DNA from 2 places in the Sphingomonas sp. SphC10 genome. Region 2 is predicted to be linked to the other one. Evidence: riboswitches for the same ligand, from Rfam matches in the RefSeq annotation. Region 2 holds a riboswitch; the other holds the start of a gene.

Region 1 (6,530 bases), 1.0 Mb from region 2:
CCGGGGTTTGCCCGGCGGGGTTCATGTCGAGAAACTCGTCGCGCCGCTGCCATGGCGACTCGCGCACCAACTCGTATCCGACGCCCTTCTCGCCCAGCAACAGCCGGACCTTGCGCGAAAAGGGACAGAGCGGGAATTGGTAGAGTTGCCACATGCCGCCCACTTAAGCGGGCGGGACGCACGACGCCAACCCCGATGGCGCGCTTTTCACCCTTTCCCGCGCGCAGGGCGGCGCTTTCATCATTTTCCGCGCGCAGGGCGACGCAGGCGCCGCTGCCCAAGCACGACACCGCTGATCGACAGGACCAGGCCGGCCAGCGACCAGAGCCACATCCAGCCGGTCCAGACCCAGTAATGCGCCGTCAACCAAGGCCAATCCCAGGTGTGGAGCAGCGTATAGACCCAGCGATAGGCGCGCCGCGTGCCGTCCTGCCGCTCGACGAGCGCGCCGCTGACGGGATCGATATAGAGCCAGGTCGCCGCCGCATCGTCGAACCGCAACCGCCAGAGCGGCAGTCGCGTGGCATCGGTCCAATAGAAGTTGGGTCGCGCCAGCCACTCGCGCGCCACCCGCCGTCCGCCGGGCACCAGCATCGCCGCGCGCAACGGATCGGCGGCTTGAGCGGGGGCCAGCGTCGCCTGGTCCACCCAGTGCGGATGCGGCGCGGCGCGATCGATCGCGATCCGCGCGAACCCCGCGTCCCCGCTCCACTCGACGGTGCGCGCATCCGGTGCGATCCGGGCCAGCCGATCGAGGTCGTGCGGCTGCCCCGCCCGTCCGGCATAGGCCCGCATCGCCGCCGCAGGCGCCTCGCCCCCGGCAAAGGCGTGCCCCGGATCGACCGACAGCCAGCCGCTGACGATCCAGGTCGTCAGCATCGCAGCCCCCGCCAGCCCGCTGACATGATGCCAGAGCATCCAGCCGCGATAGGGCGTCATCCGCCCGCCCCGATAGCGCCGCCGCCCCACCCGCAGTCGCAATATGCCGATCCACAGGCCGGTCAGTGCGACCGCGATGCACGGGCCCGCCACCCACATCACCGCCTGCCGCCAAGTCTCCCGGTCGCGGCGCAACACGGTCGGGTAGATCCAGTGCGGGACCGAGCCCAGCCAGTTCCAGACACGCTGCCCCCGCGTCGTCCGCTGCACCGGCTGGCCGGTAAGGCTGGAAATATAGAATTCGGTCCCCGCCGCATCGGCCAGCGCGACCTTCCACAAGGGGCGATGCCGGTCGAAGCCGTTCGCCACCGTCCATTGGTCGTCCACGATCCGCTCGACATGGCGAACCGAGCCCGCAAACCGGGTGGCGACGCGTGCGGCGAGGGCGGCATCGACGGGAGCGACCGCTCCGCCGCCCGCCGACAGGATGCGGGTGTCGCCATCGCGGCTCTCGATCCGCCAGACCGGTGCGGCGTCGCGCATCTCCAGCGTGATCCGCCGGGCATCGGGCGCCACGGGCGGTCGGCCGACCCGCGCCCAGTCGATCGGTTGCGCGCCCTTCCAACTCTCCGCCGGTTTGAGCGACGGATAGGGCACATAGAGCATCACCAGCCCGCTGGCGAACCACATGGCGAAGAACAGGCAGGTGACGATCCCGACCCAGCGATGGGTGAGGAAGGCGAGCCGCAAGCCCGCCTTCCCCCAGGACCGGTCAGAACCCGGCACGGACGCCGATGTCCAGCGCGCGCGGGCGACCCAATATCCATTGCTGGTCGCCATACGCCGTCACCGCATAGGGTTTGTCGAACAGGTTATAGACACGGACATCGACCGCCAGATGCGGCGTCAGCGCATAGGACAAGGTCGTGTCCACCGTCGCATAGCCGGGGATGCGGAACGCCTCGCCATTGTCGGAAAAGCGACGCCCGACATAACGCAGCCCGGCGCGCGCCTGCAGCTTCGCCGAGGCATCCCAGCGCAGCCAGAGATTGGCCAGCACCTCGGGCACGTTCGGCGGGGTGCGGCCGCTATAATCCACGCCGCCGGAGCGGAAATCGTCGAACCGCGCATCCAGTAGCGTGCCGTTTGCGTCGATCCCGAAGCCCTGCGGCAGATCGAGCGTCACCGCCGCCTCGACGCCCTGCGACGATCGCTGCCCGACCTGCTCGACGGGGCTCGCCAGCGTGCGCTGGGCGAGAAGCCCGGTCTTGACGATTCGATAGGCCGCCAGCGTGGCGGTGCCATGGCCGTTCGCGAACAGCCACTTGGCCCCCGCCTCGACCTGATTTCCGCGCGCGTTGCTATACTGCACCTGCCCGGTCGATACGGTGGTCAGCGTGCCCAGCGGATCGACGCCCGTAGCATATTGCGCATAGAGCGACAGGGTCGGCACCGGTTGATAGACCAGCCCCGCGCGCCATGTCGCGTTGCGGAACGTCTTTTCCAGCACGAAGCGATCCGGCATGGCGACGGTCCAACGACGGACATTGTCCACCTCGTAACGGACGCCGCCGACCACCGACCATTTCGGGCCGAGCGTCACCCGATCTTCGGCAAACACCGCCAGCGCGGTGGTGCGGGTGCGGTAGCGCGGGGCGATTCCCTGCGTATCGAGGAAACGGCCGGGATCGAAGGCGAAGGGATCGACCGCATCGACCTGCTCGACCGAGCCGAAGTCGTTCTCATGGGTGAAGCGGACCAGATTGGCGTCCACCCCGACGACCAGCGCGTTGGCGATGCCCGGCGCGAGTCCCGTGCGCCACGTCACGCTGGCTTGATCGCCCCATTGGGTCAGGTCGTGGCGGATGCCGTAATTGCTGCTCCGCCGGATCGTGGCCGGAATGCCCGTCGATCCGTCCGCGCACGCGCCGCTCGCAACGACCCAGCAATAATTCTCCAGGTTGCGCCAGAAACGGTCGCTGGTCAGGACATAGGCGATGTTGGACAAACTGACCGCATTGCTCGGCGTCCAGTCGACCCGGATCGAGGCGCGGTCGTCGCGGAACCGCATCCGCCCGTCGCCGACATTATAGTTGCGGTCCCGCACCCGAAGGTCGAGCCGCCCGTCGATCAGCGGGGTGCCGAAATAGGTCATGGGCCGCTGGTCGCCATGATCGCCGCGCACCGTCACCGCCAGTTCGGAGGACGGCGTCCAGCGCAGCGTCCCCGACAGCGCGACACTGTCCGAACGCCCCCGATCGACATAACCGTCCGACCGGCGATAGCTGGCATCCACGCGGTAGCCGAGGGTCGGGGTCAGCGGCCCGCCCTGCCCGGCGGCGGCGCGGAAACTGTCCTGCCCGCCATAGCCGATCTCGGCCTGGCCATGGGTCTGCGCACTGGGCGCGCGCATCACGGCATTGACCGCGCCGCCCAGTGCGCCCTGCCCGTAAAGGACCGAGGCAGGGCCGCCCAGTACGTCGATCCGCTCGACCATCCAGGGATCGGTCGGAAAGGTGATCGTCCCCGCCGCCGGGAACAACCGCACGCCGTCGACCAGTTGCAGCACCGATCCCTGCCCCGAAAAGCCGCGCGCGGCCAGCGCGGTGCCGCCATTGCCCGGATTGGCGACGCTCGACAGGCCGGGCGCACGCGTCTCCGCCTCGACGATCGACACATCGCCGCGCGCGCGGATCGTACCGCCATCGAGCGAGGCGATGCTGGCGGGCGTCTCCAGCGGTGTCAGGCCCAGGCGACTGCCGGTGGCATTGGGTGTGTCGAGCGCCTGTTTCTCCCGCGTGCCGATCACCAGCACGGTGGCGTCGCCCCCCTGCTCCTCGGCCTTTTGCGCCCCTGCCTGCGCCGCCCCCAGCAGAAGCGCCGCGCCACCCCACAGGACCATAGGGACCTGTCTGAATCTGTTACGATATATCATTTCAAAGCCCATAGCGTCTTGTCGCGAACAAGCCGAGGCCTTGCCGCCCGATTTCGGGCAGCCAGGTGCCCTGCGTGCGGCACGCCGTTTTCCGCATTCCACAGGGCCACCCATGCGCCTCCGCCACTTATGGCGTCGCTCGTCGGAACAGACCTAGCCTCGACCATCCCCTGGACCGGGCATGAGCGACCTGACGCCGGCAGGTCTCCTGGCTCACGGGTCGTCGCGGACGGATGCGCCTTCCCAGGTTGCCCCAGTGGCTGGATCGCGCCCATGGCCGATCCGTGCATCGCCGCTCACCGCTTACAGTTGCAGGGACAGCCGCGGATTTAGGGCCTGCGCCCCTCACCGTGTTCCCTTTTAATCTCCCTTGTCGGGAGAACCGGCGCGATCATATCGCCGGATCATTCCGGCCCCGTATCGCTACGCGGCGGCGATGGAGGGCGTCAAGCGGGATGAGGTCGCGGCGTCCTTGCGCTATGGCGGCGGCATGGCACGCAGGAACCGTTATCTGATCGCGACGATGCCCGATGGCTATGTGAAGACGATCGGCCCGACATCGCAGCCCTTCACCCATTATTGGCGGATCGTCGCCGATCTGGGCGGGGGCAGGACAGAAGTCTTCTGGGGCCATGCCAAGTCGCGCAAGGCGGCGATGGCGAACGATGCCGCCATGGCGGAAGCGGTGCGACAGCGCGGCTGGGTCGGGTATCGCTTCGAGGTCGTCGAACTGGTCGAGGCGGATGCGCCGCCTGAAACCATGAAGAAATCCTCGCCTGGTAGGGGAGGTGGCAGGGCGAAGCCCTGACGGAGGGAGGTCGCCCTCTCGAGAGCAGGACACCCCTCCACCATCCTGCGGATGGTCCTCCCCCCTGCAGGGGAGGAATGATCAGAATTTACTTCTTGGGCTTGTCCTGGCCCGAGGCGTCGGACACCGCCGCACCGGCCGAACGCAGGTCGCGGCCCGCGCCGTTCACGGTGTTGCAGGCCGACAGGGTCAGGACGGCGAACAGGGTAGCACCCAGAGCGATCTTCTTGGTCATGACGATCTCCTCGAAAAGGGGATGCGGCGGGCCCGGTACGCCGGCCCGCCGCGGGTACTCAGCGCAGACGACGGCGGCTGGCCGCCGTTGCGCCAAAGGCGGAGGCACCGGCGCCGACTAGCAGCGCGAGCACCAGGAGGAACGAGGTCTTGGCACCGGCCCCGGCGGCGGCATCGGCGGCCTGCTTGGCCTTGGCGACCGCTTCGTTCTTGGTCTGAACGAAGTCGGCCTCGGCCTGACTCACCTGGGCGCGCCGCGCGGCCGCGACCGACCGATCGGTGGCGTCGCCGATCCGCTCGCGCGCTTCCTCAATCAGGCTGGGGGTGGCATCCGCCACCTCGCCCGCGACAGACTGGGCACGACCGAAAAGATGCTCCGCGCTGCCCGCAACCTGATCGGTGACGCCCGCCACCTTCCAGTCGCGGCTGTCGACCGCATCGCCGATCGTCTTTTCCAGCTTGCCACCGAAATGGCGCGCATTGCCGTGCAGTGCATGCGTGCTCATCATTCGTTTCCGAAAATGCAAGGAAAGGGCGTCAGGGAGCCACGCCGCAGGTGGCGGCGGCCTTGCCGACTTCCAGTGCGATCTTCGGGTCCTTGATCTCGCCCGCGACCCGGATCAGATCGCCTGCGGTCAGCTGGCCGGGATTGGGATCGTCACGGCGATAGGCCGCGGCGGCATTACCAAGCTGTTGCAACTGCCCCAGCGACAGGTTGCGCTCCAGCCGCTGGCCGACACAGGTCGAACGTTGGCTGTCCAGGCCATAGCGCTCCAGCCCGGTGGCGATCCGCGTCGAGGGCGGGGTGCACGCCACCGCGACGAGCGCGATGCCGATACTTGCGAGGATTTTGGCCACCCGGTTGCTCCCATGCGACCGGCGGCGAAATGCGACCGATCTGGCCGGGTACAACTTATGATAAGTTAAGCCGTTCCTGGTATTTTTGCAGGAATGGTTGGTAGTCTTGGACCAGTTTCGAGCCGCTGGCGGGCATATGCGCCGGGATGCCTGCACCATCACGCCATTGATGAACGTGGCGGCACCGCAAAGGATTTCATCGACAAGCCTCTGTCTTGACGACGTTTTTTGCCAAACCGCCTTGTGTGATCCGGCCATAAACGGCACCTTCCCCTCTCCGACATGGTCGAAATGAACCAACGGATGACGAGGGAGGATGATCGATGAAGCTCCTGTTGGCGGCTGCCTTAACGGTGACGATGGCCGCGTCCATGGCCCCTGCTCAGACCACGCCTCAAACCGCCCCACCGGCGGTAATCGAGGATTTTCGCCCCTCCTCGCTCAACCAGCCTGGCCAGTCTTATCCGCAGGTCAATTCGCAGGGCTATGCCCGTTTCCGCATCACCGCCCCCGATGCCAAGGCGGTGAAGGTCAGCCTGGGGTTGGGCGGACGCGGCGGCACCGTCCTGACCAAAGCCCCCGACGGCAGTTGGACGGGAACGTCGGAAGGCCCGCTCGACGAGGGATTTCATTATTACCATCTGACGGTCGATGGCGGCACCTTCAACGATCCGGGGACGCTGAACTTCTATGGCTCGACCCGCTGGGAAAGCGGCATCGAGATCCCGGCGCATGACGCGGATTTCTATGCGCTGAAGGATGTGCCGCATGGCCGGGTCGAACAAATTCTGTTCCCGTCGCCCAGCACCGGCACGC
Region 2 (6,530 bases):
TCCATTCGGCCGTTTCGTCCCGCTGGCCGAGCGCACGCACCGCCTGCCCGAACAGCGCGACCAGATGCGGGAAGGCGTCGCGGAACAGCCCCGAGACGCGCAACGTCACATCGACACGCGGCCGGTCGAAGCGCATCAGCGGCATCACCTCGAACCCCGTCACCCGCTCGGAACGATGGTCCCAGACCGGCTCGACCCCGATCAGGTGCAGCGCCATGGCGAATTCCTCGCCCGCCGTGCGCATCGTCGCCGAGCCCCAGAGATCGACGATCAGGGTGCGCAGGTGATCGCCCTCCTCCTGCATATGGCGGCGGATCAATTCCTCGGCGAGCTTGACGCCCTGGAGATGCGCGGCCCGGCTTGGCACCGCGCGCGGGTCGATGGCGTAAAGGTTGCGCCCCGTGGGCAGCACATCGGCGCGCCCGCGATAGGGCGAACCCGAAGGCCCCGCCGGAACGCGCTTTCCATCCAGCCCGGCGAGCAACCCGGCCCGCTCCGCCGCGCCCTGTTCACCGCGCCCGAAGACGTGAAGCCCCTCGCCGAACTGGCTGTCCTTCACATCGCAGACGAATGCGTCGATCCGGGCAAGCGGATCCTCCGCCCCCGCCAGCCCCAGCGCCTCGCCCAGGCCGACGCTGTCCGCCTCCTCGGCAATGCTGGCGCGCAGCCGGTCGCGGCGGGCGGGGTCGAGGCCATCGGCATTGGCATATTCGTCGAGCAACGCCTCCAGCCGTCCCAGCCCCGCGCCGGTCTCCGCCTGGACCAGCGCCGGGGGGACATGGCCGATCGTCACCGCGCCCAGCCGCCGCTTGGCCTGCGCCGCCTCGCCCGGATCGTTGACGATGAAGGGATAGAGGACCGGCCAGTCGCGGGTCAGCGCCTCGGGCCAACAGGCGCCGGACAGCGCGACCGCCTTGCCGGGCAGCCACTCCAGCGTGCCATGCGCGCCGACATGGACCAGCGCATCGATCCCCTGCGCACGCAGCCAGAGATAGAAGGCGACATAGGAATGGCGCGGGCAGCGCGAGAGGTCGTGATACTCGTCCGCCCGAGCCTCGCGTCGCCCGCGCTCGGGCTGGAGCGCGACGATCGCCTTGCCGAGCATGAGGGCGGGGAATTGGAACTGGTCGCCCTGGACCAGCGGATCCTCTTCCGCCGCGCCCCAGCTTTCGGCAAGGTCGGTGCGCAGACTTTCGGGCAGAGCGGCCAGCGCCTCATGATAGGCGGCGAGCGGCCAGGTGACTCGGTTGCCGAGCAGCGCGGCGGGCAGATCGGGCTGCGGTTCCACATCATGACCCGCCTCGCGCAGATCGGAGAGGATTGCCGCCGTCGAGGCGAAGCCGTCCAGTCCGACCGCGTGCGCCGCCTGCCAGTCCTTGCCCGGATAGGTCGACAGCAGGATGGCCAGCCGCCGTTCCGCCGCCGGGGTCGTCGCCAGCCTCGCCCAGCCCGCCACCTTGTCCGCCACCGCCGCGATGCGCTCGGGCTCGGCGCGGTGGAGGCGCAGCGCGATATCGAAGTCGGGGTCGCGCTCTCCCGGCTGCTTGAAGCTGACCACGCCCGCGAACAGGCGTCCGTCGATCTCGGGCAGGACGACATGCATGGCGAGGTCGGCGGGCGACAGGCCGCGCGCGGCACCCTCCCAGCCCGCCCGGTCGCTGGTGGCGAGCGCGACCTGGAACACCGGCACGCCCGCGCCGTCGAGCGGGGTGGCGTCGTCCTCACCGCGTGCCGAGAAGGCGGTGGCGTTGACGATCGCGGCGGGGGTGAGAGCCTTGACCCAGCGCGCGACCCAGGGGCCTGCGCCCTCGGCCTTCAGCGAGGGGATGAATAGGGCGACGGGGTCGAAGCCGCGTTCGGCCAGGGCTGCGTGGAGGGCGGCGATGGGTTCGAGGTCGGCGGCGGCGAGATAGGCGCGGTAGAAGGTGATGAGGATGCGGGGGCGAGTTGTGGTCAGCAGGGTGGCGGCCGGGCAGGCCGGGCCGTTCGGGGACCAACCTCCGAGGGGGGCCAGTTGAAAGCCCCTATCCCGGCAGGGGGAGGGGTTGGGGAGGGGCAAGGCCACGAGCGACGCCACTTGTGGAGACGGCCCTCCCCCATCCCCTCCCGCCTGCGGGAGGGGCGTGCTCGGGGCAGTCGTGCCGAGCAAAAGCCCCTCTCCCGGCAGGGGGAGGGGTTGGGGAGGGGTAAGGGCCGCAGGCGACAACGCTACGATTTCGCGCAAAGCCAGAGCAGCCGCATCCGCCCCGCCCGCATCGCACAGCGCGGTCAACCGCCGCACCACCGCCTCCCCCACGGTCGACGCCGCCACCAACCGCCGGTCCTCACGCCCATCCGCTGCCAGCACGGCCAGCGCGATACCCCGCTCGCGTGCCAGCCGCTCGACCTCGCGCAGGCCGTATTCCCAGTACGCCGCGCCGCCGATCAGCCGGATCAGGATCGCCTTCGCATGCGCCAAGGTCTGCTCGACATAGGTGTCGACCGACAGCGGATGGACCAAGGCCGCCAGATTGGCGAGCCGCAGCGACCAGGAAAATCCCCCCGCCCGCCAGCCCGCCGCAAAGGCGCTGAGGTCGCTGTCGGAGAAGGACAGCACGACCACGTCACCGGGGCGCTGCCCCAGATCCTGTGGAACGGCCTGTTCCTCCAGCCCATGGCTCTCGCGAAAGACGAGATGCACGTGTTCAGCCCTTCAGCACGGCCTCGATCGAAGGCCGGTCGATGCGGTCATGCTCGGCGATGACGACCAGTTGCGTGCCGCGCGGCTCGCCCGCGCCCCAGGGGCGGTCATAGCTGGTGCGCACCCGGCGACCGACCGCCTGGACCAGCAGCCGCATCGGCTTGCCCGCGACCGCCGCATAGCCCTTCACGCGCAGGATGTCCTGCTGCTCGGCCAGCGTCACGATCCGCGCGGCGATCGCCTCGGGGCTCTCCACCTCGCCCAGCATCACCGAAATGCTGTCGAAATCGTCATGCTCGTGATCGTCCGCGCCGTCATGGTGAGAGGGGCGCGCCGCGATGTCGTCCTCGGCGGCGGCTTCCAGCCCCAGCACGATCTCGGCGGAGACGATGCCGTCGACCGCCTCAACCATCGGCAGCGGGCGCGGCGCCTCGGCGGCGATGATTTCGCGCGCCTTGGCGACACCCTCCGGCCCGGCAAGGTCCGCCTTGGTCAGCAGGACGATATCGGCGCAAGCCAGCTGGTCCTCGAACACCTCCGACAGTGGCGTTTCATGATCGAGGCTGGGGTCGGCGGCGCGCTGCGCCTCGACCGCGTCGAGATCGGGGGCGAAGCGGCCCGCCGCGACGGCCTCGGCATCGGCCAGCGCCACCACGCCGTCGACGGTAATGCGCGAGCGGATGGCGGGCCAGTCAAAGGCCTTCAGCAGCGGCTTGGGGAGCGCCAGACCCGAGGTCTCGATCAGGATGTGATCGGGGCGCGGCTCCATCGCGAGCAGCTTCTCGACCGTGGGGATGAAGTCGTCGGCGACGGTGCAGCAGATGCAGCCGTTCGCCAGCTCGACGATATTCTCCGCCGGGCAATCGGGGATCGCGCAAGATTGAAGGATGTCGCCGTCGACGCCCAAAGTGCCGAATTCGTTGACCACCACCGCCAGGCGACGGCCGCCCGCATGGCGGATCAGATGGCTGATAAGCGTGGTCTTGCCCGCGCCCAGAAAGCCGGTGACGATGGTGACGGGGACCTTGGAAAGGTCACGCATGGTAATTCTCCGACGCGCCGGACGAGCGAGCGCGGACGCGGGGCCGATCGCCGGAGCGGTGACGGACGGGCGCGCGACATGCGTCCACCCCGCTGAACCGGCGACCGATGCGGCCCCGGCCGCATGGCTTCGTCGCTCCCCGACGGAGAACCGTGCCCCGACCACCCCCTGGGTCCAGGCAAGAGCGACCATGACGCCGGCAGGTCTCCTGGCTCGCGGGTCGAAGCAAAAGGATGCGCCTTCCCGGATCACTCCAGTGGCCGTGCCCTCATAGGAGCACCAGCATCGCTCGCTCACCGCTTACAGTTGCAGGGACAGCCGGGGATTTGCACCCCATTCCCGTTTAAAGCCCTTGCGGGCACCGGCGCGATCTTCGGACGGCTTATCACCCTCCGATCAGCGGCATTTATCCCGCCGCGCCGGGCTTGGCAATTCGCGCCTCCATCGCCGCGAACCCGCGCCAGCGATAGAGGAGGAAGCTCGCGCCCCAGCACAGGACGAACAGCCCGACGATGGCGAAACCCAGCACGTTGAAATGCTCGGCCAGCGCACCCGCATAACGGAACGGCCCGGCCGTCCAGCCGAACCGCTCGGCGAGCAGCGCGGTCGCCTGGATGCCGCCGATCACCAGCGCGACCAGCGCCGAGACCAGAGTGATCGTCATGTTGTAGTAGAGCTTGCGCAGCGGATGGACGAACGCCCACTCATAGGCACCCAGCATCACCAGCCCGTCGGCGGTGTCGATCAACGCCATGCCGACCGCGAACAGCACCGGGAATACCAGGATCGTCGCCAGCGACACGCCGTCCGCCGCGTGCGAACCCGACAGGCCGAGGATCGCCACCTCGGTCGCGGTGTCGAAGCCCAGCCCGAACAGGAACCCCAGCGGCGCCATGTGCCAGCTCCGCCGGATCAGCCGGAACAGCGGCCCGAACAGACGCGACAAAGGCCCCTGCCCCGAAAACATCATGTCGGCATCGGCTTCCGCCATCGGTTCGCCCCGCGCGACACGGCGGAAACGGGTCCAGACATCGCGCAGGATGATCAGGTTCATGATCGCGATGGCGAACAGGAAACTCGCCGAGACGATGGTAGCGATGGTCCCGCCGCTCTGGCCGAACGCCTCGAAGTCGGACAGGGTGCTGGCGGCCAGCGCCACGGTGGTCGCCGCGATCAGGACGATGGCGGAATGGCCGAGAGCGAACCACAGGCCGACCGCGATCGGCCGCTGGCCGTCCTGCATCAGCTTGCGCGTGACATTGTCGATGGCGGCGATGTGATCGGCATCGACCGCATGGCGCAGCCCCAGGCTATAGGCGAGCAAAGCCGTGCCGAGCATCAGGCTGTTGCCCGCAAAGACGCTCAGCGCCCAACCCCAGACGGCGATATTCACGACGATCAGCGCGCCCATCAGCAGGGTGACGCGACGCTTCAACGATGGTCGGGCGGAAACTTCGGACATGGGCGGATCATGCCTTAACGGCGCCGTTGCGACTCAGGCCGACCTTCCGCTGTCGCGGTCGTCCCCCACCTTCGACGGGCGCACGCCGGGCCGGGTTCCAATTCAGGTCGCCCTATGGCGTCGCTCGCATGATACAATATATCCTGGCCATGACCATCCCCTGGATCGCGGCAAGAGCGACTCGCATCGGCAGGTCTCCTGGCTTGCGGGTCGAAGCGTCGGCAATGCGGCCTTCCCGGATCACTCCAGTGGCTGTTCCCTGTTGCAGGAACCGGCATCACGCGCTCACCGCTTACAGTTGCAGGGACAGCTATGGATTTGCACCATATTCCCGTTTGAAGCCCCGAGGGGCACCGATGCGATAGTCCGGCGGCGTGGCTGAAAGCCGCTGCCGGTCGGCACGGGGATAGTCTGCGCCGAACGGACACGCAAACGGCTTTATACCACCGCGCCGTAAGCCTAATCGACAGGCTATGGTGGTTTGGAAAGCGATGCGCCGATGGACACCGGCGGCGGCCTGCCTGGTCGCGGCCTGTTCGGGTGGCAATTACCGGCCGGTCAGCGATTTTCCGGTGCGGATCGGCAAGCCCTATACGGTGCGGGGCATCACCTATGTCCCCGCCGAGGACACGACCTATGACATGCTCGGCTATGCCAGCTGGTATGGCGGCGAATCAGGCAAGCGCACCGCCAACGGCGAACGTTTCCGTCCCGGCTGGGCGACGGCGGCGCACACCACCCTGCCCCTGCCCAGCTATGTCGAGGTGACGGCGCTCGACACCGGGCGGCGGATCATCGTGCGGGTCAACGATCGCGGGCCGTTCGCGGGATCGTCGCGGATCATCGACCTGTCGCGCGGCGCCGCCGAACAACTCGGCCTGCGCGCGGTCGGCAAGGCGGCGGTGCGGGTACGCGTCGTCGAGCCGGACGAAAAGGACCGCGAACGCCTGCGCCACGGCAAGGCGGCGCGGCCATTGCCTCCGGTTTCGGATGCGGTACGAGCGAATTTGCTGTCGCAAATCGCGGTGGCGGGAATGGCAGTTCGGTAGAGGCGGCGGCTTTCGCCCAATAGCGGACATCGGCTGCGACGTCTGTTTCGCCTGATTGCGGAAGGTACATATCCCTCTTAGCGTACGAGCATGGACAGGCGGCTCTTCGCAGCTTCTTTAGCAATTGCCGGCTTGCTCGGCGGGTGTTCGGCATCGGCCGAGCGGCAATTAGAGGGGCGGGTCTTTGACATTCCCGAGGCAAACGCCATTTTGGAAAACGATGCGCCGTTCTTCCTTCCAGCACTCGATCCACGCGACGGGTTCTCGTTTTATCTTAATCCCGGAGCGCTCCTACCT

Evidence for each region. Region 2 has a riboswitch for cobalamin ahead of cobW (cobalamin biosynthesis protein CobW). Riboswitches for the same ligand answer to the same signal wherever they lie in the genome.
Region 1: it holds a riboswitch for cobalamin, as region 2 does, so the genes downstream of both, ACWKSV_RS14195 (TonB-dependent receptor) here and cobW (cobalamin biosynthesis protein CobW) in region 2, are expected to answer to the same signal.

What each region holds. Positions count from the first base shown of each region.
Region 1 is NZ_CM168044.1:3,082,674-3,089,203, reverse strand. It holds gene ACWKSV_RS14205 (glutathione S-transferase family protein) at 1-154, opposite strand, end outside; gene ACWKSV_RS14200 (PepSY domain-containing protein) at 241-1,719, opposite strand; gene ACWKSV_RS14195 (TonB-dependent receptor) at 1,652-3,781, opposite strand; cobalamin riboswitch at 3,996-4,216, opposite strand; gene ACWKSV_RS14190 (hypothetical protein) at 4,305-4,622, shown strand; gene ACWKSV_RS14185 (entericidin A/B family lipoprotein) at 4,711-4,857, opposite strand; gene ACWKSV_RS14180 (CsbD family protein) at 4,916-5,365, opposite strand; gene ACWKSV_RS14175 (hypothetical protein) at 5,394-5,714, opposite strand; gene ACWKSV_RS14170 (alpha/beta hydrolase-fold protein) at 6,038-6,530, shown strand, end outside.
Region 2 is NZ_CM168044.1:2,073,410-2,079,939, forward strand. It holds gene cobN (cobaltochelatase subunit CobN) at 1-2,680, opposite strand, end outside; gene cobW (cobalamin biosynthesis protein CobW) at 2,685-3,722, opposite strand; cobalamin riboswitch at 3,904-4,103, opposite strand; gene ACWKSV_RS09400 (HoxN/HupN/NixA family nickel/cobalt transporter) at 4,129-5,184, opposite strand; cobalamin riboswitch at 5,356-5,557, opposite strand; gene ACWKSV_RS09405 (septal ring lytic transglycosylase RlpA family protein) at 5,676-6,233, shown strand; gene ACWKSV_RS09410 (hypothetical protein) at 6,324-6,530, shown strand, end outside.